One region of the Clostridium sp. ATCC BAA-442 genome, then DNA from elsewhere that is predicted to be linked to it. Evidence: riboswitches for the same ligand, from Rfam matches in the RefSeq annotation. Region 1 holds a riboswitch; each other region holds the start of a gene.

What was found. A riboswitch is a leader RNA that binds a small molecule or an ion and turns the genes downstream of it on or off. The one in region 1 is predicted to bind cobalamin.
Region 2: linked by a shared signal. The riboswitch ahead of ACESY8_RS05405 (homing endonuclease associated repeat-containing protein) and the one ahead of ACESY8_RS14365 (energy-coupling factor ABC transporter permease) in region 1 are both predicted to bind cobalamin.
Region 3: linked by a shared signal. The riboswitch ahead of ACESY8_RS05360 (ABC transporter substrate-binding protein) and the one ahead of ACESY8_RS14365 (energy-coupling factor ABC transporter permease) in region 1 are both predicted to bind cobalamin.

Annotation. Positions count from the first base shown of each region.
Region 1 covers NZ_CAXSQB010000038.1:5,517-13,152, forward strand. Annotated here, with positions in the region: gene ACESY8_RS14345 (pyridoxal phosphate-dependent aminotransferase) at 1-646, shown strand, start outside; gene ACESY8_RS14350 (cobyric acid synthase) at 646-2,142, shown strand; gene ACESY8_RS14355 (precorrin-8X methylmutase) at 2,147-2,794, shown strand; gene ACESY8_RS14360 (sirohydrochlorin cobaltochelatase) at 2,810-3,607, shown strand; cobalamin riboswitch at 3,599-3,770, shown strand; gene ACESY8_RS14365 (energy-coupling factor ABC transporter permease) at 3,802-4,521, shown strand; gene ACESY8_RS14370 (energy-coupling factor ABC transporter substrate-binding protein) at 4,535-4,825, shown strand; gene cbiQ (cobalt ECF transporter T component CbiQ) at 4,825-5,604, shown strand; gene ACESY8_RS14380 (ATP-binding cassette domain-containing protein) at 5,601-6,455, shown strand; gene cobI (precorrin-2 C(20)-methyltransferase) at 6,452-7,147, shown strand; partial or broken gene ACESY8_RS14390 (glutamyl-tRNA reductase) at 7,144-7,636, shown strand, end outside.
Region 2 covers NZ_CAXSQB010000008.1:51,437-59,072, forward strand. Annotated here, with positions in the region: gene ACESY8_RS05400 (phosphoadenosine phosphosulfate reductase) at 1-39, opposite strand, end outside; cobalamin riboswitch at 627-902, shown strand; gene ACESY8_RS05405 (homing endonuclease associated repeat-containing protein) at 1,129-1,494, shown strand; gene ACESY8_RS05410 (PQQ-binding-like beta-propeller repeat protein) at 1,954-3,321, shown strand; gene ACESY8_RS05415 (S-layer homology domain-containing protein) at 4,067-7,636, shown strand, end outside.
Region 3 covers NZ_CAXSQB010000008.1:37,977-45,612, forward strand. Annotated here, with positions in the region: gene ACESY8_RS05350 (nitrogenase component 1) at 1-392, opposite strand, end outside; gene ACESY8_RS05355 (nitrogenase component 1) at 389-1,891, opposite strand; cobalamin riboswitch at 2,018-2,203, opposite strand; cobalamin riboswitch at 2,444-2,619, shown strand; gene ACESY8_RS05360 (ABC transporter substrate-binding protein) at 2,844-4,520, shown strand; gene ACESY8_RS05365 (ABC transporter substrate-binding protein) at 4,551-6,227, shown strand; gene ACESY8_RS05370 (ABC transporter substrate-binding protein) at 6,261-7,636, shown strand, end outside.

The DNA.
Region 1 (7,636 bases):
CGCGCCGGGGGTGGAGCTGGTCTTCCTCTGCACCCCCAACAACCCCACCGGGCGGCTGGTGGACGGGGCGCTGCTGCGGGCGGCGGCGGAGCAATGCCGGGCCGTGGGGGCGGTGCTGGCGGTGGACGAGTGCTTTTTGCCCCTCTCCGACGGGGCGGGGCCGGGGCTGGCCCCCTGTCTGGCGGAGCACCCCAACCTGCTGCTCCTGCGGGCCTTCACCAAGAGCTACGCCATGGCGGGCCTGCGGCTGGGCTACGCCCTCTCCGCCAACGGCGGACTTCTGGAGCGGATGGCCGCCGCCGGCCCGCCCTGGAGCGTCTCCACCCCCGCCCAGGCGGCGGGGCTGGCCGCCCTGGAGCAGTGCCCCGACTGGCCGGAGAAGGCCCGGACCCTGCTGGCGTCGGAGCGCCCCGCCCTGTCGGACGGCCTGACCGCCCTGGGGCTGGAGGTGGTGCCTGGACAGGTTAACTACCTGCTGTTCCGGGCGGCGGGCGCGGCCGATTTGAAGGAGCGGATGCTCATGCGGGGCGTGCTCATCCGCTCCTGCGCCAACTACCACGGCCTGGGGAACGACTGGTACCGGGTGTGTGTGGGACAGGCGGAACAAAACCGGCGGCTGCTGGCCGCCTTAAAGGAAGTGTTGTGATGGCCAACGCGATTATGATCCAGGGAACCGCCTCCAACGCGGGCAAGTCCCTGCTGGCGGCGGGGCTGTGCCGCATCTTTGCCCAGGACGGCTATAAGGTTGCCCCTTTCAAATCCCAGAATATGGCCCTTAACTCCGCCATCACCCCCGACGGCTTCGAGATGGGCCGGGCCCAGGTGGTGCAGGCCGAGGCGGCGGGGGTGGCCCCCGACGTGCGGATGAACCCCATCCTGCTCAAGCCCACCAGCCACGTGGGCTCCCAGGTGATCGTCAACGGCGTGCCCCGGGGCACCATGGCGGCGGGGGAGTACTTCCGCTATCGCAAGAGTCTCATCCCCGAGGTGATGGCGGCCTACGAGTCCCTGGCGGCGGAGTACGACATTATCGTCATCGAGGGGGCGGGCAGCCCGGCGGAGATCAACCTACGGCAGGACGACATTGTGAACATGGGCATGGCCCGCCGGGCTAACGCCCCGGTGCTCCTGTGCGGCGACATCGACCGGGGGGGCGTGTTCGCCTCCCTCTACGGCACGGTGAAGCTGCTGGAGCCGGACGAGCAGGCGAGGATCAAGGGCCTGATTATCAACAAATTCCGGGGGGATGTGGATATCCTCCGCCCCGGTCTGGGGCAGCTGGAGGCCCTCTCCGGCAAGCCGGTGCTGGGAGTTGTCCCCATGATGGACGTGGATGTGGACGACGAGGACTCCCTCTCCCACCGCCTGAGCGGAGGGGGAAGGGTGGGCCTGGTGGACATTGCGGTGGTGCGCCTGCCCCGCCTGTCCAACTTCACCGACTTCAACCCCCTGGAGCGGATGGAGGAGGTCACCCTCCGCTACGTCCGCAATCCCCGGGAGCTGGGGCGCCCCGATCTGGTGATCCTCCCCGGCACCAAGAACACCATGGACGATCTGCGCTGGCTGCGGGAGAGCGGCATGGAGACCGCCGTGCTCAAGCACGCCTCGGCCGGCGGAGCGGTGATCGGCATCTGCGGCGGCTATCAGATGCTGGGGAATACCGTCTCCGACCCCGACGGGGTGGAGGGGGGCGGCTCCCTCCGGGGCCTGGGCCTGCTTCCCGCCGACACGGTGTTCCAGGGGGAAAAGACCCGCACCCGGGTGACGGGGGCCTTCCGCGCCCCGGAGGGGCTCTTCCGCGCCCTGGCCGGCGTGGCCTTCGAGGGCTACGAGATCCACATGGGCCGCACCGAGAGCGGGGCGGCCCCCCTGGCGGAGTTCACCACCCAGACCGGGGAGCGGCGCTCCGACGGCCTCAGCGCGGGCAACGTGTGGGGCTGCTACGTCCACGGCATTTTCGACAAGGCGGCGGCGGCCGCCGCCCTGGTGAACGCCCTGCTGGCGGCCAAGGGGCTGGAGCCGGGCGCGGCCAGCGTGGACTGGCAGGCGTACGCCCAGCAGCAGTACGACAAGCTGGCGGCCGGCCTGCGGGCCAGCCTGGATATGAAACGCATTTACCGGATTCTCAACGGGGAGGAATAGAGACATGAAACACATCGAATTGCAGCGGGTGGCCCCCGCGGACATTGAGGCCCGGAGCATGGAGCTCATCGGCCAGGAGCTGGGGGAGCGGGTGTTCCCGGCGGAGCAGCTGCCCGTGGTCAAGCGGGTGATCCACACCACCGCGGACTTTGAGTACGCCGACAATCTGGTCTTTTCCGCCGGGGCGGTGGAGGCGGGCATCGCGGCCATACGGCAGGGCTGCACCATCGTCACCGACACCCAGATGGCCTTCTCCGGGGTGAACAAGCGGGTGCTGGAGAAATTCGGCGGCCGGGCGGTGTGCTTCATGTCCGACCCGGACGTGGCCGCCGAGGCCAAGGCCCGGGGGGAGACCCGGGCCACCGTGTCCATGGAGCGGGCCGCCCGGCTGGAGGGGCCGCTGGTGCTGGCCATCGGCAACGCCCCCACCGCCCTGGTGCGGGCCTGCGAGCTGATCGACGCGGGGGAGCTCAGGCCCGCCCTGGTCATCGGCGTGCCGGTGGGCTTCGTGAACGTGGTGGAGAGCAAGGAGCTGCTGCTCACCCTGGACGTGCCCCACATCGTGGCCCGGGGGCGGAAGGGCGGCAGCAACGTGGCCGCCGCCATCTGCAACGCCATGCTCTATCAGGCCAGCAACAACGCGCGGGAATAACGGGAGGGACGCACGATGACAGAGAGAGCGGTTCTGGCGGTGTCCTTCGGCACCAGCCACCGGGACACCCTGGAGAAAAACATCGCGGCCATTGAGGCCGAGCTGGCCGCGGCCTTCCCGGAGCGGGCGGTGCGCCGGGCCTTTACCAGCGGCATGATCCTCCGCAAGCTGGCGGGGGAGGGCACCCACATCGACAACGTGCCCCAGGCGCTGGAGCGCCTGCTGGCCGGGGGCTGTACCGACGTGGTGGTGCAGCCCACCCACGTGATGAACGGGGAGGAGTACCACAAGCTGCTGACCCAGGCGGAGCCGTACCGCGCCCGCTTTGCCCGCATGGCCTTCGGCCGCCCCCTGCTAACGGCGGCGGAGGACTACGCGGCCCTGGGCCGCGCCCTGATGGAGGCGCTGCCAGCCCAGCGGGCGGACACCGCCGTGCTCTACATGGGCCACGGCTCGGAGCACCAGGCCAATTCGGCCTATGCCCTGATGGAGTACACCTTCCACGATCTGGGTCGGAAGGACGTGGTGATCGGCACGGTGGAGGGCTACCCTGGCTTCGGGGAGGCCCTGCGCCGGCTAAAGGAGCGCCCCCAGGTGCGGAGGGTGGAGCTGCGCCCCCTGATGACCGTGGCGGGGGATCACGCCAAGAACGATCTGGCGGGGGATGAGGAGGACTCCTGGCGGCGGCGTCTGGAGGCCGAGGGCTACGAGACGGCCTGCGTGCTCACCGGCCTGGGGGAGTACCCGGCGGTGCGGGCGCTGTTTGTGGAGCACGCCAGGCAGGCGGAACAGCTCCAGGCGGAAGCCTGTTGATATAGATCCGGGGGCCGGAAACGGGAAGACGGGTGCAAATCCCGCGCAGTCCCGCTGCCGTAAGAGAACAGCCGGTGCGCACGGGCCACTGGGGCGACCCGGGAAGGCGCGCAGCGGCGGAGACGCTCAAGCCGGAAAACCGTGCCGGCTCCGAATTCACAGCCACCTACGAGCGATAGGAAAGGATGAAACACATGATGAATCAACGAAACACACGGCTTCTGCGCACGGCAGCGGTGCTCGTCGGCCTGCTGGGCGTGCTCACCATGAGCGCCTCGGCCATGCACATTGCCGAGGGCTACCTGCCGGTGGGCTGGGCCGCCGGCTGGGGCGTGGTATGCGTCCCCTTTGTGGTGGCGGGCTTCCTCTCCATCCAGAAGAAGATCGCCCAGGCCCCCAAGGCCAAAATCCTGCTGGCCATGTGCGGAGCGTTTGCCTTTGTGCTCTCCGCGCTGAAAATCCCCTCCATAACCGGCTCCTGCTCCCACCCCACCGGCGTGGGGCTGGGCGCCATCCTGTTCGGGCCCATGACCATGGCGGTGCTGGGGCTGATCGTCCTGCTGTTCCAGGCTCTGCTGCTGGCCCACGGCGGCCTGACCACCCTGGGGGCCAACACCTTTTCCATGGCCATCGCCGGCCCCATCGTGTCCTGGGCGGTCTACAAGCTGCTGCGCAAGGCAAACGCCCCGGCGGCGGTGGCGGTCTTCGCCGCGGCCGCGCTGGGCGACCTGTTCACCTATGTGGTGACCTCGGTGCAGCTGGGGGTGGTCAACGGCGGCATTGGGAAATTCCTGATGGTGTTCGCCGTCACGCAGATCCCTCTGGCCATCGCCGAGGGCCTGCTGACCGTGGTGGTGTTCAATGTGCTGGAGAAGTACAGCCGGGAAGAGCTCCACGCCCTGTGCGTGCTGTAAGGAGGGAACCGGAATGAAGGTATGGCAGAAAAATCTGATCCTGATCGTGCTGGTGGTGCTGCTGGCGGCGCTGCCGCTGTGGCTGCTGCCCAACGCCGAGTTCGGCGGCGCGGACGGCCAGGCGGAAGAAGTGATCCTGGAGCTTCAGCCCGACTATGAGCCCTGGTTTGAGCCGATTCTGGAGCCGGCCAGCGGCGAGGTGGAGTCCCTCCTCTTCGCCCTCCAGGCCGCCATCGGCGCGGGCGTGGTGGGCTTCGTCCTGGGCCGCATCACCAAAAAGCCGGAAAAGAGGGATCAGGGCTGATGGGAACCGACCGCTACGCCTATCAATCGCGGCTGCGGCGAATCTCCCCCATGCCGAAGCTGCTTCTGACCGGCTCGGCGCTGGTGCTCTGCCTGCTCTGCGACAGCGTAACGGTCGGCCTGGTCACCCTGCTGGGGATGTGGGGGCTGGTTACCGCCCTGGGCGGACTCAGCCCCCGCGTCTTCCTGCGCTTTCTGTGCATCCCGATGGCCTTCCTGGCCGTCGGATGCGTGACGATCCTGATCAACAGCTACCCCCAGGGCGCGCCGGTGCTGCTGGCCGTGCCGGTGGGGGAGCGGCTGTGGGGCTTTGACGGGGCGGCGCTGCTCCGGGCCGGGCGGCTGTTCTGCAAGGCACTGGGGGCGGTGGGAGCCATGTACTTCCTGGCGCTGAACACCCCGATGACCGATGTGACCATGGCGCTGGAGCGGCTGCACGTGCCCCACCTGATGGTGGAGCTGATGGAACTGATCTACCGCTTTATCTTTGTCCTGACCGAGACCGCCTCCCGCATCCGCCTGGCCCAGGAGTCCCGGCTGGGCTATCAGGGGCTGCGCCGCTCCCTGTCCTCCCTGGGCACCCTGGCCTCCATGGTGTTTCTCCGGGCGTGGCGGAAGGCGGATCGGGTGTATACCGCCCTGGAGTCCCGCGGCTACAGCGGAAGCCTGGTCACCCTGTCCGGCGACTATGCGCGGGGGGCGTGGCTCTACCCGCTGACGGCGGCGGTGGCGGCGGTTCAGCTGGCGGCATGGTATTTCGAGAGGAGGGTGATGGGATGATGGAGGCCGCGATTGAGGCCAGAGAGCTGCGCTATATTTATGAGGACGGCACGGCGGCGCTGAAGGGCATTAACCTCCGGGCCGAACGGGGAAAGATCACGGGCATTCTGGGGGCCAACGGGGCGGGCAAGTCCACCCTGTTTCTGAACCTGAACGGCGTGCTCCAGCCGTCCGACGGGGAGATTCTGCTGGACGGCGTGCCGGTGAAGCGGGATCGGAAGGGGCTGACCGAGCTGCGCCGCCGGGTGGGCATTGTCTTCCAGGATCCGGACGACCAGCTCTTCTCCGCCGACGTGTACCGGGATATCTCCTTCGGTGCGGTCAACCTGGGCCTGCCCGAGGCGGAGGTGCGCCGCCGGGTGGAGGCAGCCATGGAGCGCACGGGGGTGTCCCACCTGCGGGACAAGCCCACCCACGCGCTCTCCTTCGGTCAGAAGAAGCGGGTGGCCATCGCCGGCGTGCTGGTCATGGAGCCGGAGGCGCTGATTCTGGATGAGCCCACCGCCGGACTGGATCCCCAGGGGGTGAGCGATCTGTTGGAGCTGCTGACCAGCCTGCGGGACAGCCAGGGCATGACCATTCTCATGGCCACCCACGACATGGACGTGGTGCCCCTGTGCTGCGACTACGCCTACCTGCTGGGCGGGGGAAGCGTGCTGGCCCAGGGAACGCCGGAGGAGCTGTTCACCAAGGCGGAGCTGCTGCGGGCCAACCACCTGCGCCTGCCCCGCATCGCCCATCTGATGGCGATTCTCCGCGACCGGGACGGCCTGGACGTGACCCCGGTGGGCACCATTGGGGCGGCCCGGCGGGAACTGCTGCGATTGTTGAAACAGGAGGAGTTATTGTGAAACGAGGCATTCTGTACGGCGTCGGGGTGGGCCCCGGCGATCCGGAACTGATTACCCGCAAGGCCCAGCGGATCATCGCCCAGGCGGCGGTGCTGGCGGTGCCTGACAAGGGCAGCGGGGAGAAGACCGCGCTGACCATCGCCGGAGAGCTGGCCGAGGGGAAGGAGATTCTCCTCTGCGACGCCCCCATGGTGCGGGACGAGGCCGCCCTGGACGCGGCCTATGAGGCCAACGCCGACCGGGTGTGCGCCCTGCTGGACGGGGGGAAGGACGTGGCCTTCCTCACTTTGGGCGATCCCACCGTCTACTCCACCTACCTCTACCTCCACCGCAAGGTGACGGCCCGGGGGTATGAAGCGGAGATCATCCCCGGCGTGCCCTCCTTCTGCGCGGTGGCGGCCCGGCTGGGTGCCGCCCTGTGCGAGAAGTCGGAGCGGCTGCTCATTGTCCCCGCCTCCCACAAGGACGTGGACGACTGCCTGGACGTGGACGCCAACCTGGTGTTCATGAAGGCGGGCCGGGAGATCGGCGCGCTGAAGGAGAAGCTGGCGGAGAAGGGCCTGCTGGAGCGGGCGTCCATGGTGGCCAACTGCGGCATGGAGGGGGAGGCGGTCTACCCCCGCTTCGCCGAGCTGACCGATGGCAGCGGCTACTTCTCCGTGGTGCTGGTGAAGAAGGGGGAAGAGGCTTGAACATCCGTATGACCGGCCTGGACTGGCGGAAGGCCCCCATCGGTCTGCGGGAAGCCCTCTCCTTCACCCGGAGCCGGGTGGTGGAGCTGGACCGGCTGCTCCGGGCGGCGGAGGGGGTGGAGGGCTGCGTGCTCCTGTCCACCTGCAACCGCACGGAGCTCTACCTCTCCTGCGCCTCCGGGGCGGAGCCGGAGCCGGGGGCGCTGCTGTGCGCGGCGGCGGGGCTGCCCTACGCCCCCTTCGCCGGGGCCTTCGTCACCCGCACGGGGGAGGAGGCTACCCGGCACCTGATGGAGGTGGCCGGCGGCCTGCGCTCCCAGATCTGGGGGGAGGATCAGATCCTCACCCAGGTGAAGGGGGCGGCGGCCCCCGCCCGGGAGGCCGGCACGGCGGACGGGGTGCTGGAGATCCTGTTCCGCAACGCCGCCGCCGCAGGCAAGGAGATCAAGACCAAGGTGCCCCTCACCGGAGTGCCCCGCTCCGCGGCCC
Region 2 (7,636 bases), on a different contig from region 1:
TGCTTCATATACGTTTTTCTGAATGTATTCTCGTTTCATATCTCTCTATCTCAAAACGATGCAATGTTCGGTATGATTACTCTTTTGAAAATATTGTAAAAAATCCCCCCCCCTTAAATGCACGGACAGGAAACCGTGGTCATGTGTGCGACGACCAAACCAGCAGATGTTTAGAAGCCCGCTATTCAAGACCTGATCCTATTATGGTGTCCGTGATTGCATGATTAGGAGTTTAATTCGGCGCCCCCAAAAGCGAGCTGCAAGTTTACAGATGAAAATATTACCAAAATTATAACACTTTTCGACAAAAATCGCAATAGGAACAGGCGCCATCTCTATTTGTAAGTAAGTCCACGAAAAGGAGCCAACTCCATGACGGCCACAGGCCGAATTTATTTTTGCCTCCTTGGTCGAGATAAGTTAAATAGCGTTTGGAAAATTTTTGTGTTTGCCCCTTGCATTTCAAGAAAAAAGTTGTATAATGAACTCAAAAGAAAGCCATTTGTAAAGTACAAGTTTTACAAAAGATAGTTCTTTGAAGGGAATGGTTCCTGAGTCCCGCATGGGCAGAGCGGCATGCACCTTCCCGTAAAATTTAATATGAATCCGGCTTTTGTGGCAAATGCGCGACCCGGTTCCCGTCAGGGACCGGACACGCATCCTTGTTTCTGAACAAGGGAATCAGGTGAAATTCCTGGACATGTTTTGCAGCAGGAGCCGCGGCGAAAGCTGCGGGGACGTGCAATTCAATAGCTGTGATTGTGGAGTGTATCCGTTTTCTGCGAAAGCAGGTCACTGGCGGTCGTAATGGCTTAGCTGGGAAGGCGGCGGATATGCGCAGGCGGGCTTTAGGCCCGTCGGGACACATCAGTCAGAAGACCTACTAGGAGCTTACCCCCAATTCCTTGGGGCTGCTCTGAGATAAATGCCAAATGTGAGGAGGGCATGGGATAAGTGCCCCCTTCTACCCGAAATGGGTGCAAAAGCGGACGCATATTTTGCGTCCGCTTTTTATTCGCACGCTCGGGGGAAAGACGGACGTATCGGTATGCGTCCGTCTTTTTGTTTCTATTGCCCCAAGAGGTCTGCGGGGCAGCCGGATTGTGCCACAAGTCAGGAGGCTGTTTTGTGAGCGGCAAGTATTTCACCGGTGATCAGAAGCTCAGCAAAAAACTCATTGGGCGCACCAAGGAAGCGCTTCGTCAGCGAAATGTTCAGTTTGCCCAGACGCACGGTGACGCCAGCGACGAAGAGCTGCTGGACTATGTCCGGGGTGAGGCGGCACGGCTTGGAATGACGCCCAACGCCGGGGAGATCATCGGAGGCCACTTTATCGCGGTTCGCTTTGGCTGCTGGAAGAATGTGGTCACGGCGGCGGGGCTGGTCCCGCCGAAGAAGCAGAAGCCCCTCCCCAAGCGGCAGATCTTCAAGGAGGAGCTCCGCTGTCAGGCGAGAGAGCGGGCATACACAGAGCAACAGAACAGCAGCGAGTAATCCTGATGAAGAAGGGGATCCCCTTCTTCCGTCATAGGGGGCTACCCCTATGACGAGCCTCCTTTAGGAATCCAGCGGGCCTTCGCCCGTTTCAAATGGCCGAAGCGCGGCCGACAACTGAATAGCGGCATCGGAAGGGGATACCGGCCTGGGGAAGCGCGCGGGGAGAGGAGCGCGCCAAGGGCCGAACAACGCGGTCTGCGTCGGGGCGGACGGGAGCGCAGGAACGGGGTCCGGTGCTTGCGTAAGGGCGCGTTCACAGGCCGGACAGGCCGTGACGATAAGTAACATGGGAATTTTATGCGAACTGGAAAGGTCGGGTGGTTGGGAAATGTCTTTTGATTGCGGCCATGGGAGCATGCACGCCTATGGCTGCTGAGTCCGTGTGCATGCCGCACGGGGAATCCTGCTCGTGCGGCGGTCGAGCAAAGGAAGTTTAATTTTGAAGGAGAAAAAGCCATGCAAAAGATGAAAAACGGCAAAAAGGTTCTGTCCGTGTGCCTGTCTCTGGCGATGGCCGCGGGCATGCTGTCCACCAGCGCGTTCGCGTCTTGGAACGTCTACGGCGGCAGCAACAATCACAACGCGGTGGTGACGGAGGCTCCTACCACGCCGGATGCTTCCGGCCTGAACAGCTACATCCAACTTAAGTGTACCGGCTCCGGCTGGGATGGCGTGGACAACGTGCCTGTAATGCAGACGGTGAACGGGACTACCTATGCTTACGTTCTCTACGATGGCTATGGAGCCAGCGGCGCGCTGGTAGCCAAGATCAGGTGCGCGGAAAATGGCGGCAGCAGCATCGTCTGGACTACCGATCCCTATGGCACGGAGGGAACCTCTCTGAACGCCAAGAGCGGCTTCCAACTGTCTACCCCCTATCTGGACGACAAGGGTACCCCCGACGACGCGTCGGACGATACCCTCTATGTGGGTACCATCAGCCAGTATGACGACTACGAGGGCGGTGAGTGGCTTACCGGTACCGGCAGCAAGGTTATGGCTCTTACCGGCCTGGATCAGAACAAACCCACTGTGACGAATGTCCTGACCGGCATCAATGGCCAGATCAACACCCCCATCACCACCGACGGGACCTACCTGTACTTCGGCACCTGGCCCGGCGGCAGCCGCGCGGGAACCTACTATCAGGTCAAGCTCTCCGACTACTCGGTGAAGACCTTCACCCCCGACAGCTACGGCTTCTACTGGGCCGGCGCGGTGAGCGACGGCACCAACGTCTACTTCGGCAGCGACAATGGCCTGCTGTACTGGCGGAGCATCGCGGATTTTGACACAACCGGCGGCGTGCTGGATCTGACCGATGTGGCCAGCGACGCGGGCAATGTGCGCTCCACCGTCATGCTGGATGACGGCTACCTGTACTTCACCACCCAGGGCGGCTACCTGTGGTGCTGCTCCTATGATGACGGGCTGACGGTCGAGTGGCACATCAAACTGGGCGCCACCTCCACCTCCACCCCCACCAAGGTGGGCGACCGCATCTATGTGGGCTACTACTCCGGCTTTAGTGAAGGCGGCGTCCAGTGCCTGGATCTGGGAACTGGGAGTTTGAGTACTGTGGCCTCCGGCTTCCCGGTTCAGAGCTCTATCGTGGTGATGGGCGATGGCACCGGCACCGACTACCTGTACTTCAACACCAACGCCCAGAAGGGCGCCGGCTACTGCTACAGCTATGACGGCACGACCGGCAGCCAGGTTTGGGGCACAACGGGCGACACCTACGCCCTGGGCGGCATGGCCATTGACAACGGCTACGCCGTCTTTGGCAATGACTATAACCACCTGTATGTGGTGCACGACTGACAAGAGGGAGCGGAAAATGGCCGTCCCATGAGAGAATGATCTGAACCCCCGGGCGCCGACGTGTTCGGCGGCCGGGGACATTCATCTGTTGAAGGGCTTCTGGTGAAGGCTGGAAGACGAATTAGAGGAGGAGTCATCATTGCTGAAGAAGAGGAAGCTTCTTTCCATACTGTTGGTGCTGTCGCTTTTATGCTCGCTCTGTGCCCCGACGGCACTGGCTGTTGAACCGACTGAGAAACAGATCAAAATCGTGATCGATTTGAGGACGTATACAGGCGCTGTCTCAGGGCAGTTTAAGATAAGCGGGAATACTTATGAGATTAAGGCCGGAGAGCGCAACGAATATATAGTTAATGAAAAATTTCAGACTGAGGGTGGTGGCGGCGTTACATCTATCGTCACTAGTACTGTCACATTAGATAATTTTTCCCCAAGTGGATATAAGGGCTGGACCGTTAGCGGGACAGCAAGTAATGGTGAGCTGAATCAATATTTGCATGATCATGAGGATACGGGAAAATATGTCCTTTCTTATTCAAATAAGGAGGAAAAAACTTTTATAACGATTCAAGGCAACAAGTTGTCTTTCAAAATGACGAGGATGTCCCGAATCCTCAATAGTGATTATGGGCTTGGTGGGGGGAGCACGATCATCCTCGCTCCAGCACCGGCTGAATCAACGCATTCCGCGACCGTATCCGTCGCACAGGAGGGACGTGGTACGGCAGAGGCACTGAAAGGTACCGTGGCCGATCAATATGTACTCGCCGCTATGGGGGCAGAGGACTACGCGTTCGACTACTGGCTCGCGGAGGGAAGTTCTGACCGCATTTATGACAATCCGTATACCGTGAACCTGACGAAGAACACCAACTTTACCGCCTACTTCCGGGATCGCCGTGTTCTCACAGTTGAGAATGCTGGGCATGGAACCGCGTCCTTTTCCTATGTAAACTCCTCCAACGGCGCGGATCAGTACACCCTGACGGCCACGCCGGATGAACTCTATATGTTTGACTACTGGAGCTGGGAGGGCGTCCCAACCGGCGCGGAAAACAGCGCGCCGGAGGAGCAGGTGCTTCCAGATGAGGATATGCCGGAGGATGGCGGTGAGGCGGAGCCCGCCCCCTCCGAGCCGGAGACAACTGCGCCGCCGGAGGAAGCTGCCGACGGGACGGAGACCCCGCCGGATGAGACCGGCGCACCCACGGAAGAGCCTGCGCCAGCCGAGCCTGCCCCGGACGGGGCGGAGGATGCCACCGGGGCGGAAACGGCTGCACCCTCCCCGGTGGCTCTGCTGCGCCTGAACGCGGAGGAGACCCCCGATGTAGAGGAGACCCCCGATGTAGAGGAGACCCCCGCTCCCGTGGAGAATAATGGCCTCCAGGCGATAAACCTGGAGGAACTGACCCAGGACTGGGACAAGACGGCCAATCCCATGACGGTGGCCCTGGCCGAGGGCATGGAGAACGTGACCTTTACCGCCCACTTCAAGCTGGCGGAGGTCACCCTGGGCGAGGGTGCGTATCTGGAGGGAAGCGCATTTTCGGGGATCACTGTCAATCCGTCCTTCGCAGGGAAGGAGGGGGACACGCTTCCGGCGGGCAGCCGGGCCCGGCTCTACCTCCCTCTCAGCGTACCCTCCAAGATCCCGGACGGACAGCTCACCGTCACGCTCTACGGGGGCAGCTCGGCAGAAGGGACGCCTCTCAGCAGCAACGTCATTACACAGGATTGGGAGACCGGCAAGACCTATGACGTCGAGATCCCCATTGACCCGCTGCCCGACACAGAGCAGCTGACGGTGACGGCGTACATCCGAACCGCCGCGGGCACTACGGTGACGGCGGTGAAGACCTACGAGATCTCGACAGAGGCCAGCGAGAAGAACAGCGCGTTCACCTATGTGACCAGCCCCAACGTGCCCGCCGGAACCGAAGGCTCCACCACAGAGGCAGGGCCCGACATCCGCGGGGTGTCCGGCTGGACCGATCCGGAGACCGGAGAGGCCGAACTGTACTTCTACGGTAAGGACGGCGTCTACACCTGGGCGGACAGCGGGGACCGGGATCTGATGAGCATCAGCGACGGCCTGCCCACCATTACAGGAGACGCGGCTGGCGTCCTCGCCGTGGGGCCGGACGGACAGGGCGGCCTGCTGGCCGCTGTCAGCGAGGTGGGGAAGGAGATCGATAAGGTCACCACGCCGGGCTATCCGTCAGACGCCGAAGGGGTGACCCTCCGCGGGGTGCACTTTCTCTACCGCTACGACGGCACGTCCTGGAGCCAGGTGGATGCCTCCTGCTTCTCGGATTACCAGAAGATTTACAATCAAGAAGCATACGACCTGAATCAGCCCCGCGACCCCGGCGACGCGGTGGTCATCCTCTCGGGCGGCACCGTATGGCAGAACAAGTACCACTGGAACGGGACGAAGTGGGAAAAGAATGAACATGAGTTCAACTCCCTCTACCGGGTGAGCGACACGGAGATCTACGCCGGGGCGGCCGACGGCCTGTACCAATACAATGGTACAACCTGGAACAAGGTAGAAACCGCAAACATCTCCGGCTCGCTCGAGGTGGCGAGCGGCAACGCCGACGGCAAACTGCTCCTCATGGCAGGGAAAAATAATTATGACCCGTACCTGTGGGATGGCAGCTCCGCAACGAAGCTGTCGCTGGACGGGCTGTACTTTAATAATAAAAATACTTTCCATAACTACTTGTTCTTCGGGCTGGACCAGGGCGGGATCCCCTATGCGCTTGTCAACGGTTCGGGCGAAGGACGGAACTATCTCGCGGTCAACGGTTATAACGGCAGCTACGTCTACAAGTGGGATGGGAAGAAGTGGGTCTATCAGGTTATGGCCGACTTCAACGACCCCAATGAGGATCCCAACGACCTGAGCAAGAAAATCCGCCCCGACGGTGTGACCGCCTTGAGCGGCGTCATAGACGGCGTCAGCGCCATGTATGGCGAAGACGGCGCGGGCGCGATCTACCTCTCGGTGGATGACGCAACCATTACCTTTGACGCCCAGGGCGGCACGTTTAAAGATGACTCGCTGAAAACCATGACCGCCCCCATCCTCAGCGAGGTGGATTCGTCCAAGGTGCCCAGTGTTGCCAAGAGCGGCAATGCCTTCGGCGGCTGGTACTATGATGCGGCCTGTACCGAGGGCAAGAAGTGGGACGCCAATACCGCCCGGATGCCGGGGAAAGGCATCATGCTCTACGCCAAGTGGACGGAGCGCACCGGCCCCGTGGCCCCCGACGACCCGGAGATGCAGTATCACCGGGAATCTGCCCTGGACAACCTGGAAAAAGCATTTAACAAGTATAAGAAAAGCGACTACAGCGAAGCAAACTGGAAAAAGCTGGTGGCCGCATATGAGCAGGGAATTGCGGATATCAACGCCGCTCTGCCCGCCGAGGACTTCATCGAAAATAACATCATCGCGGCCCTGAACAAGGCGCTGGCCGCTATGCAGGCCATCCCTGCTGACCACGCCGGACGGATCGAGGTGGCGGTGTCTATGGACGCAAACACCTTGAGTCTGGGCTATCTGATTAAGCCGACCCTGGTCACTGTGGATGACCGTACCCCCGCCAGCGTGGTCATTACCGACCTGCTCAGAGAGAACGGCTACGACTGGGAGAACACCGGAAGCATTACCAACAGCTTCTACCTGGCCGGTGTGAAGCCTGTGAACCAGACCAAAGCCAAAATCCCACAGTACATCTTGGACCATGCCGGCTCCGTCAACATGGGTGACAGCAGCGATAAGACATTGAGCGAGTTTGATTACCACAACATGTCCGGCTGGATGTACAGCGTGGACAACGACTTCCCCGGCGTGGGCGCATCGAGCTGGCAGATGTCGGACGGCGAGGTCATGCGCTGGCAGTTCACCGTCTGGGGATATGGCGCAGACTTGAACGCAGACAATACCGCCTGGGGCAGTTCCAGTATCGTGAACGTGGGTGACAAGGGCTCCCTTACCTGGGCCGTGGCCGAGCTGCGGAGCGAGTACGACGACGAGGTTCTGGAGGCCAACGAGGTCTATATGGACGCCATGGAGGTTCTGACGGACCCTGAGGCCAGCCAAAGTAAAATTAACAGCGCGAAAACCGCGCTGGCCAAGGAGGACTTTGACAAGCAGCCTGAAAAGCCGGACGTTCCAACCGTGGATGTGAAGCCGGGGGCCAATGTGGATAAGGACGGCAACGCCAAGGTGGAGCTTACCGAAAAAGAGATCGAAACGATGATCGAGAATGCAGTGGAAGGCGAGGCGGAGATCATTGCCATCTCT
Region 3 (7,636 bases), on a different contig from region 1:
CCAGCCTCCAGCCCGCGAGCCGCATCCCCACGGAAGCCTGCCGCCTCCACATGGAGCAGCGGCGCCTCATGGGGGATGCGGGCTAAGACGGCGGGGATATCGTCCCCAATCATCTCACTCACACAGCCGCTGACCACAAACAGGACGGACGGTTGGAAGAGCTCCAGCGCGGAGCGGACGGCCCGCTCCAGAGAAGCCTCGCCGCTGAACACCACGTCGCTGTCGCTGATGACGGTGCAGGTCTGCCGGATATCCCGCATATCCTGGGCAACGTGGAGGGACATGGAGCCAAAATTGCAGCCCACCACGGAGTGGAGCAGAACAATGCCGTCCTGAATTCCACCCAAAGCCTGATAGGCTCCAAAGAGCTTGCAGCCGCTGGCCGGCCTCATACGGAATCCCCCTTTCGATTGAGCCACATTCTGGACCACATTTCCTTGGCGGCCAGATTAGACTGATTACAGTACAGTGGGTAATGGCGGCTTTGGAAGGGCATTTTCCCCAGCAGAAGACTGCTGCGCTCCGTCCCGTGCTCCAGGCGGCGGCACATCCTACGCACCGTGCGGACATAGGAGGGAAAGGAGAGGGAGGTGGTTTCGTTGACCGCGGGGATCAGCGGCGCGCCCATCCCCTCCAAGGTGAAGTCGCCGGTGCCCACCACCACATCCGCCTCTGCGAAGATTCCGCGCAGCGTCTCCTCTGCCGGGTTCAGGAGGAGCTGTGTCTCCGGGCTGTAGAGGGCGGCGGCCTCCCGTACCCGGGCCAGCAGGCTGTCCTCCAGCGCGGGGGTGACATTCAGGTTTTTACGGCTCTCCGGGGTCAGGATGACACAGAGATGGGAGACCGACAGGCCATAGTCCCGCACATAGGATTTGAGCTCGAAGGGAGCCTGCTGGATGCTGCGGCTGACGAGAACCGCCCGGGCCTGCCCCAGGCGGCGGCGGGCCTCCGCCGTCTCCTCCAGGGCCTGGGCCCGCGCCGCCAGGACGACGGGCTCCACCGCCGCCTCCATGCGGAGGGCCTGTCCAATGTCCCGGTAAAAGGTGCAGATTCCATCCAGTCCGGCGTAGCGTCCCGCGCCGCCGATGTGAAGGTATGCGGTTCCGAATTTCTCCCGCATGCGTCTGGCCCAGCGAACCCGCTTGACCAGATTCAGTTCCGCGGCCGGGGCGTGTACCAGAGAGGAGAGGGGGGCGCTGGGGATCCACGTGTTCACCTGAATCCCGCAGCCGTTCAAAAAGACCTCCAGCTCCCGCAGGGCGGCCTTTCCCTCGCTCCCCCAGCCCACCGTCTCGATGTTGATGCTGTGCGGGATCTGAGCGGACGGCTCCATCACCTGCTCCACCAGGGCGTAGAGCGCCTCGGTGAAGCCGCAGCCCTTTAGCTCCATCTCCAGCCGGTTGTCGCCGGTGATGGTCTGGTGGGCCAGCTCTTTCAGACGGTTCCGGGTGTAGTTTTTGTCCCGGTGGGAGAAGAGCTCCGACTGGACGCCCACTACCGAAATACCCTCCCGCCGCAGCTCGGCGCATACGGAGCGCACATCTTCGTTCAGAATGTCGCTGATCGGGGAGGGGATCACCATGATGAGCCCGGGGCGGTAGCGGCTCCAGGCGTCCCGTATGGCCTGGCGGAGCTTCTCCTCCCCGCCGCAGATGATGTCCCGCTCCTCCAGATTGGAGGTCAGCACGCTGTAAAAGGGCTGGTGCCGACGCCGGGCGGAATAGCGGTAGTGAAACCCACAGCCCCGCGGGCTGTGGAGGAGCGGAAGCACCTCCTGCATTTCCCCCACCGCCCCCACGCTGCCGGAGATCTTCCCGTTTACACCAAAGGTGTGCAGCAGGCCGGAGGGGTACATCGCGGTCATCAGATCTTCAAAAAAAGGCTGTCGCATGCGCATTTCTCCTCTCTGCCCGGAGAAAGCAAAATCGCCGGCCCCGCGTATTCTGACGCGGAGCCGGCTTGCAGACAGGCGCACCGGCAGGGCCGGCGGCCTGTGGAGCAGCTTTCACCGGAAGCGTCCCCACAAATTCAGCAAGCAGGTTTCCTGGCTTGCGGCTCGTCACGTGCTGCGCCTTCTCACATGTGAAACATGCAATGGCGATCTGCAGCCCGCTCCCCGCTTACAGTGACCGGATCGCTCGGGAGTTGCACCCGATTCCCTCTAACCAGACGGAGTCTGGCCACTTGCTGAAAACGTATATGAAGGAATTATAGCACAGCCCGGCCGGAAAGAAAAGGGGGGTGATCTCCTGTGACTGCTCTCAACGCGAGATTTCTTATACTTGATTGGTTCGCCCGTTACAGGCGGCGAAGAGCAGATGCGGCGGTGAGCCGGTGGGAATGGAATGTGCCTGTTGCCGCTAGGCTCCGTAAGTGGAGAGCATTCGGCGCAGTTAGACACATATTGACAGGCCTTGGACGGCGGTGTATACTGAATCCATAATTTCATATAGCAGGATATGGTGATACGTTTGTATTGAAAAGGGAACGCAGTGCAAGTCTGCGACAGCTCCCGCTGCTGTAACAGGGACGGCCCGCTTAATACCACTGGGAAACCGGGAAGGTGAGCGAAGCCGGATGATCTGGAGTCAGAAGACCTGCCATGTCTATCGGATTCTATTCTTTCGGCGAGGGAGAATTGGATGCTGCCGCGGTGGATATCGCGGTCATTGGGGCATTAACTGGGCATCGCTGGGGACGGCGGTGCCCTTTTTGCATATCCAGGACAAAGAGCATTCCTGTTTTCTAACGACAAAACAGGAATGCTCTTTCATTATAAGACCAAAGCAGGGGACCGTCCCTGTTTTGAATAGAAATTTAAGAGAAGGAAAGAAGGAACATGTATGAAACGACTGGCATCCCTTCTGCTGGCCAGCGCTCTTGCGCTGACCGCAGCCGGCTGCGCGGGACAGAACCCGGCGGCTTCCACCCAAAGCGGCCCGCCGGAAGCGGTGGAGAGCGGCAAGTCCTCCGTTGCCTATGTGGAGGAACTGCGCATCGGTACCACCGCCGCCATTGACGGCGCCAACGTTATGACGGAAAACGGTATCTTCGGCAAGCTCAACTACAACGCGGTGGTCACCGCTCCCTTTGTAGTCACCGATGAGAATGGCAAGGTTCAGCCCTTTTTCATGACGGGCTGGGAGCTGAGCGGCGACTTGAATACCATTACCGCCACCTTTGCCACAGATCAGGGCCTCACCTGGCACGACGGTGAACCTGTGACCATGGATGACGTGGTGTTTACCTTCCAATATCTGATCGACCGCAAGTCCAGCTATTGCAGCGGCCTGACAGGGGTGGAGGCGGTGAATGAGACCACGGCCACCCTGACGCTGACCGACGGCAAGGCCTTCACCATGCTCAACAGCATGGCTAACTTCGTCACCCTTCGGCCGGAGCATGTGTGGTCCAAGGTGGAGGGCGAATACGCCGAGTACACCGGCGAGGACGCCGCTATCGGCTGCGGCCCCTACAAGCTCACAGGCGTGGACGAGGAGGCCCAGAGCATGACCCTAGAGGCGGTGTCGGATACCTACATGGGACAGGAGCTGACCGTGCGCAAGCTGACCGTGCGCACCTACGACAGCCACGACGCCCTGGTGATGGCCCTGCGCAGCGGGGAGGTGGACGCCATGTACGACTACTCCAACTCCCTGAACGCCACCATGGTGGACTCCATCACCGGAGTGGAGGGGCTGGATCCCGGCATGAGCGACAACCCCGGCAACTATCAACTGGTGTTCGGCTTCAACGAGCAGCCCACCGACGACCTGATCTTCCGCAAGGCCGTGCGGGCCGCGTTGGACTACGAGCTGCTCCGCGTCACCATCGGAGGGGAGGACGGCCAGATCCCCCACGCCGGTATCGTGGCGCCCCCCAATAAGGGCTTTGACGGCTCGCTGCCCGAGCTGGCTCAGGACGTGGACGAAGCCAACGCCCTGCTGGATGAGGGCGGTTATGTGGATGCTGACGGCGACGGCTGGCGGGATATGCCCGACAGCAGCGAGCTGAATGTCCTCATTACTCCCCAGTACAACAAGACCCGTCAGGCCCTCTATCTGCGCATCGCCGAAGTGCTCAAGACCAATCTGGAGGCCGTGGGCGTGCAGACTACCATGGACGAGGAGAGCGTGCGCAACTCCGACCACGCCACCGAGGTCCGCAAGCAGGGCACCTATGAGCTCTACATCGGCTATACCTCTCCCGGCGTGGCCATGTATGACACCGCCTTCATGTACATGATCGGGGATAACGACAACAACCGCTGGGGCACCTGCCTGCTCCCGGAGTTTGTCGCCGCCTATGAGGCCAAGAAGACCGCCGGCAGCTACGAGGCGTACAACGCCGCCATGAAGGAGCTGCAAGCGCTTGCCGATGAACAGGTGGTGGGACTGGCTCTGTGCTGGGACAAGGCCTACTTCCCCTACCGTACCGACCACTATGAGGGCTGGACCAATTTCCCCGGCTGGGGCGTGATCAACTACAAGACCTGGTTCTCCACCCGGCCCGCAGTCTAATAGACGCGGTATGAAAGGAGCGGTTTTCAAATGAAAAAGCAAGCCCTTTCCCTGTTTTTAGCCGGCGCGCTGGCGCTGAGCCTGTTCGGCTGCTCTGCGCAGCCGGCGGCGGAGAGCGCACCTCAGAGCTCTCCTGCCGAAACGGCGGGCAGCTCCTCCGCCGGCGTGGTGGAGGAGCTGCACCTCGGGACCACCGCCGCAAACGACACCTTTACCACCTTTGTGGAGAGCGGCGCATTTGGAAAGATGTGCTATAACTCCTTTGTGACAGCGCCCTTCTGGCAGACGGGGCCCAACGGCGAGGTAGAGCCATTCCTTGTTGCAGATTGGACGGTCAGTGAAGACTCCACTACCATCACCTGTGACTTGGCGCTGGACCAGGGCATCACCTGGCATGATGGGGAGCCCCTGACCATGGACGATGTGCTGTTTACCTTCGATTATAACATCAATGTGCGCAAATCCAGTTACGGCTCCTATGTGGACCATGCTGAGCAGGTGGACGAGGACACCATCAAGGTGGTTTTGAAGGAACCCGGTGCCTACCAGTGGCTCAAGCTGGTGGCTGGCTATTTCTACGTCCAGCCGAAGCACATTTGGGAGAACATTGACGCCCCCAAGGACTACCGTGGGGAGGATGCTGTCATCGGCTGCGGCCCCTACCGCTTTGTCAGCTTGGACGAGGATGCTCAGACCAGCTACTACGAGGCCGTAAGCGACACCTATCTGGGCCGCGAGGTGACGGTAAAGAAGGTTTCACTCCGGTCCTTTGACAGCAATGATGCTTTGGTCATGGCTCTGCGCAATGGCGAAATTGACGCCATGTATAGCTATGCCAGTCCCATCCCGGCCACTATGGCATCCTCCATCACGGGTGTGGAGCACGTGGAGCCCGGTATGAGTGACAATACGGGCAGCTATATGATCATGTTCGGTTTCCGGAAAGGGCCTACGGACGACCTGAACTTCCGAAAAGCAGTCACGCTTTCCCTGGACTACGAGCTGCTGGCCGACGCCATCGGCGGTGAGGATGCCCAGGTACCCGGGGTGGGGGTCATTGCGCCGCCGAATCTCGGCTATGATGAGACGCTGCCCAAGCTGGAACAGAATCTGGAGGCAGCGAAGGCCGCTCTGGATGAAGGCGGCTACCTGGATGTGGACGGAGACGGCTACCGGGAGATGCCGGACGGCAGCCCCATGGATATTCTGGTTTCCCCCCAGAACAGTAGCACACGCCGCGAGATCTACCTGCGGATTGCAGAGGTCATGGTTCAAAACCTGGATGCCATTGGGGTTAAGGCCCATGTGGACGAGCAGAGCATTACCAATGAGGAATATGAGGATCAGCTCTGCAAGGAGGGAACCTACCAGATCTTTATCTGCTACTGCACTTCCGGAATGGCGTCTCAGACCTCCTGCTATTATTACTTTATTGACAATACCCTGGATGGCAATTGGGGCACCTGTGATCTGCCGGAGTTTGTAGAGGCGTATGAGACCAGGCGGCAGGCGTCTGATGAGAAGGCCTACATTGAGGGAACCAAGCTCCTTCAGCAGATCAATGCGGAGCAGTACATCGGGGAAGCCCTCTGCTGGGACAAGGCGTACTTTCCCTACCGCACGGACAAATACGAGGGGTGGACGAACTATCCCGGCTGGGGCGTGATCAACTGCGAGACCTGGTATAGCCTGCGCCCCGTTCGTTAAGCGGCATCTGAATATGAAAGGAGTATTTTCCGCATGAAAAAACAAGTGCTTTCCCTGCTCCTGGCCGGGGCCTTGACGCTGGGGCTATTTGGCTGCTCCGCGCAGACGCCGGAGGAGAGCGGAGTACCCCAGAGCGCTCCGGCGCAGACGGAGGGGACGGCCTCCGCCGGCGTGGTGGAGGAGCTGAAGATCGGCATCTGCAAGGAGGTCACTCCACGGACGCTGGCCTCGGAGAGCGGCTCCTTCGGCCGCATGAACTACAATGCCTTCTGCGCCGGAACCTGGCTGGTGCGGGATGAGAATAACGAGATGCAGCCCAACCTGATGACCTCCTGGGAGATTCTGGACAAGGGCAGCACCATCCGGGCTACCTTTGCCACGGATCAGGGAATTACGTGGCATGATGGAGAGCCATTTACGATTGACGATGTCATCTTTACGGTCGATTTGATGAACAACAAACTCAAGTCTGGCTATCTCTCCAAGATCACTGGCGTGGAGAAGGTAGACGATACCACCGTGGACTTCCAGGTGGCCGATGGGGCGGCCTATTTCACCCTGGGGAACTCCGCCGTCTTTGTGCGTATGTATCCCAAGCACATCTGGGAAGGAATCGAGGATCCCTCCGGCTACACCGGCGAGGATGCTGTCATCGGCTGCGGCCCCTATAAGCTTGTCCAGGTGGATGAGGAGGCGCAGACCATGCACTATGAGGCGGTTGGGGAGACCTACATGGGCCGCGCCCTGACGGTACGCAGCGTGACGGTGCGCAGCTACGACTCCCAGGATGCCCTGGTGATGGCCCTGCGCACCGGGGAAGTGGACGCCATGTACGACTACTCCAACCCGATTTCGCCCACCATGCTGCCCTCCATCTCGGGTGTGGATGGGGTAGACCCCGGAAGGGGGATGAACATGGGCCTGTTCGAGATCCTCTTCGGCTTTCAGAAACAGCCCACCGATGATTTGGAGTTCCGCAGAGCGGTGCGCTATGCCCTGAACTATGAGCTGCTGGCCACCACCATCGGCGGTGAGGACGGGCAGGTACCCGGCGAGGGCATCATCTCCCCCGCGGGTATTGGCTACGACGACAGCCTGCCCAAGCTGGTGCAGGATCAGGAGCAGGCCAAGGCGATTCTGGAGGCAGCAGGGTATGTAGACACCGACGGCGACGGCTGGCGGGAGCGGCCCGACGGAACCCCTATGGATGTATTGGTCACACCCCAGTACAATGCTACCAAGGCGGCGCTATACCAGCGCATTGCTGAGATTATCGTTACCAATCTGGGGGAGGTTGGCGTCAAGTGCACCCTGGATGAGGAGAGTATCCGCAATTCCGACCACGAGCAGCAGCTCCGGGATGACGGGGCCTATGAGATCTACATCTGTTATGCTACCCAGGGCGTATC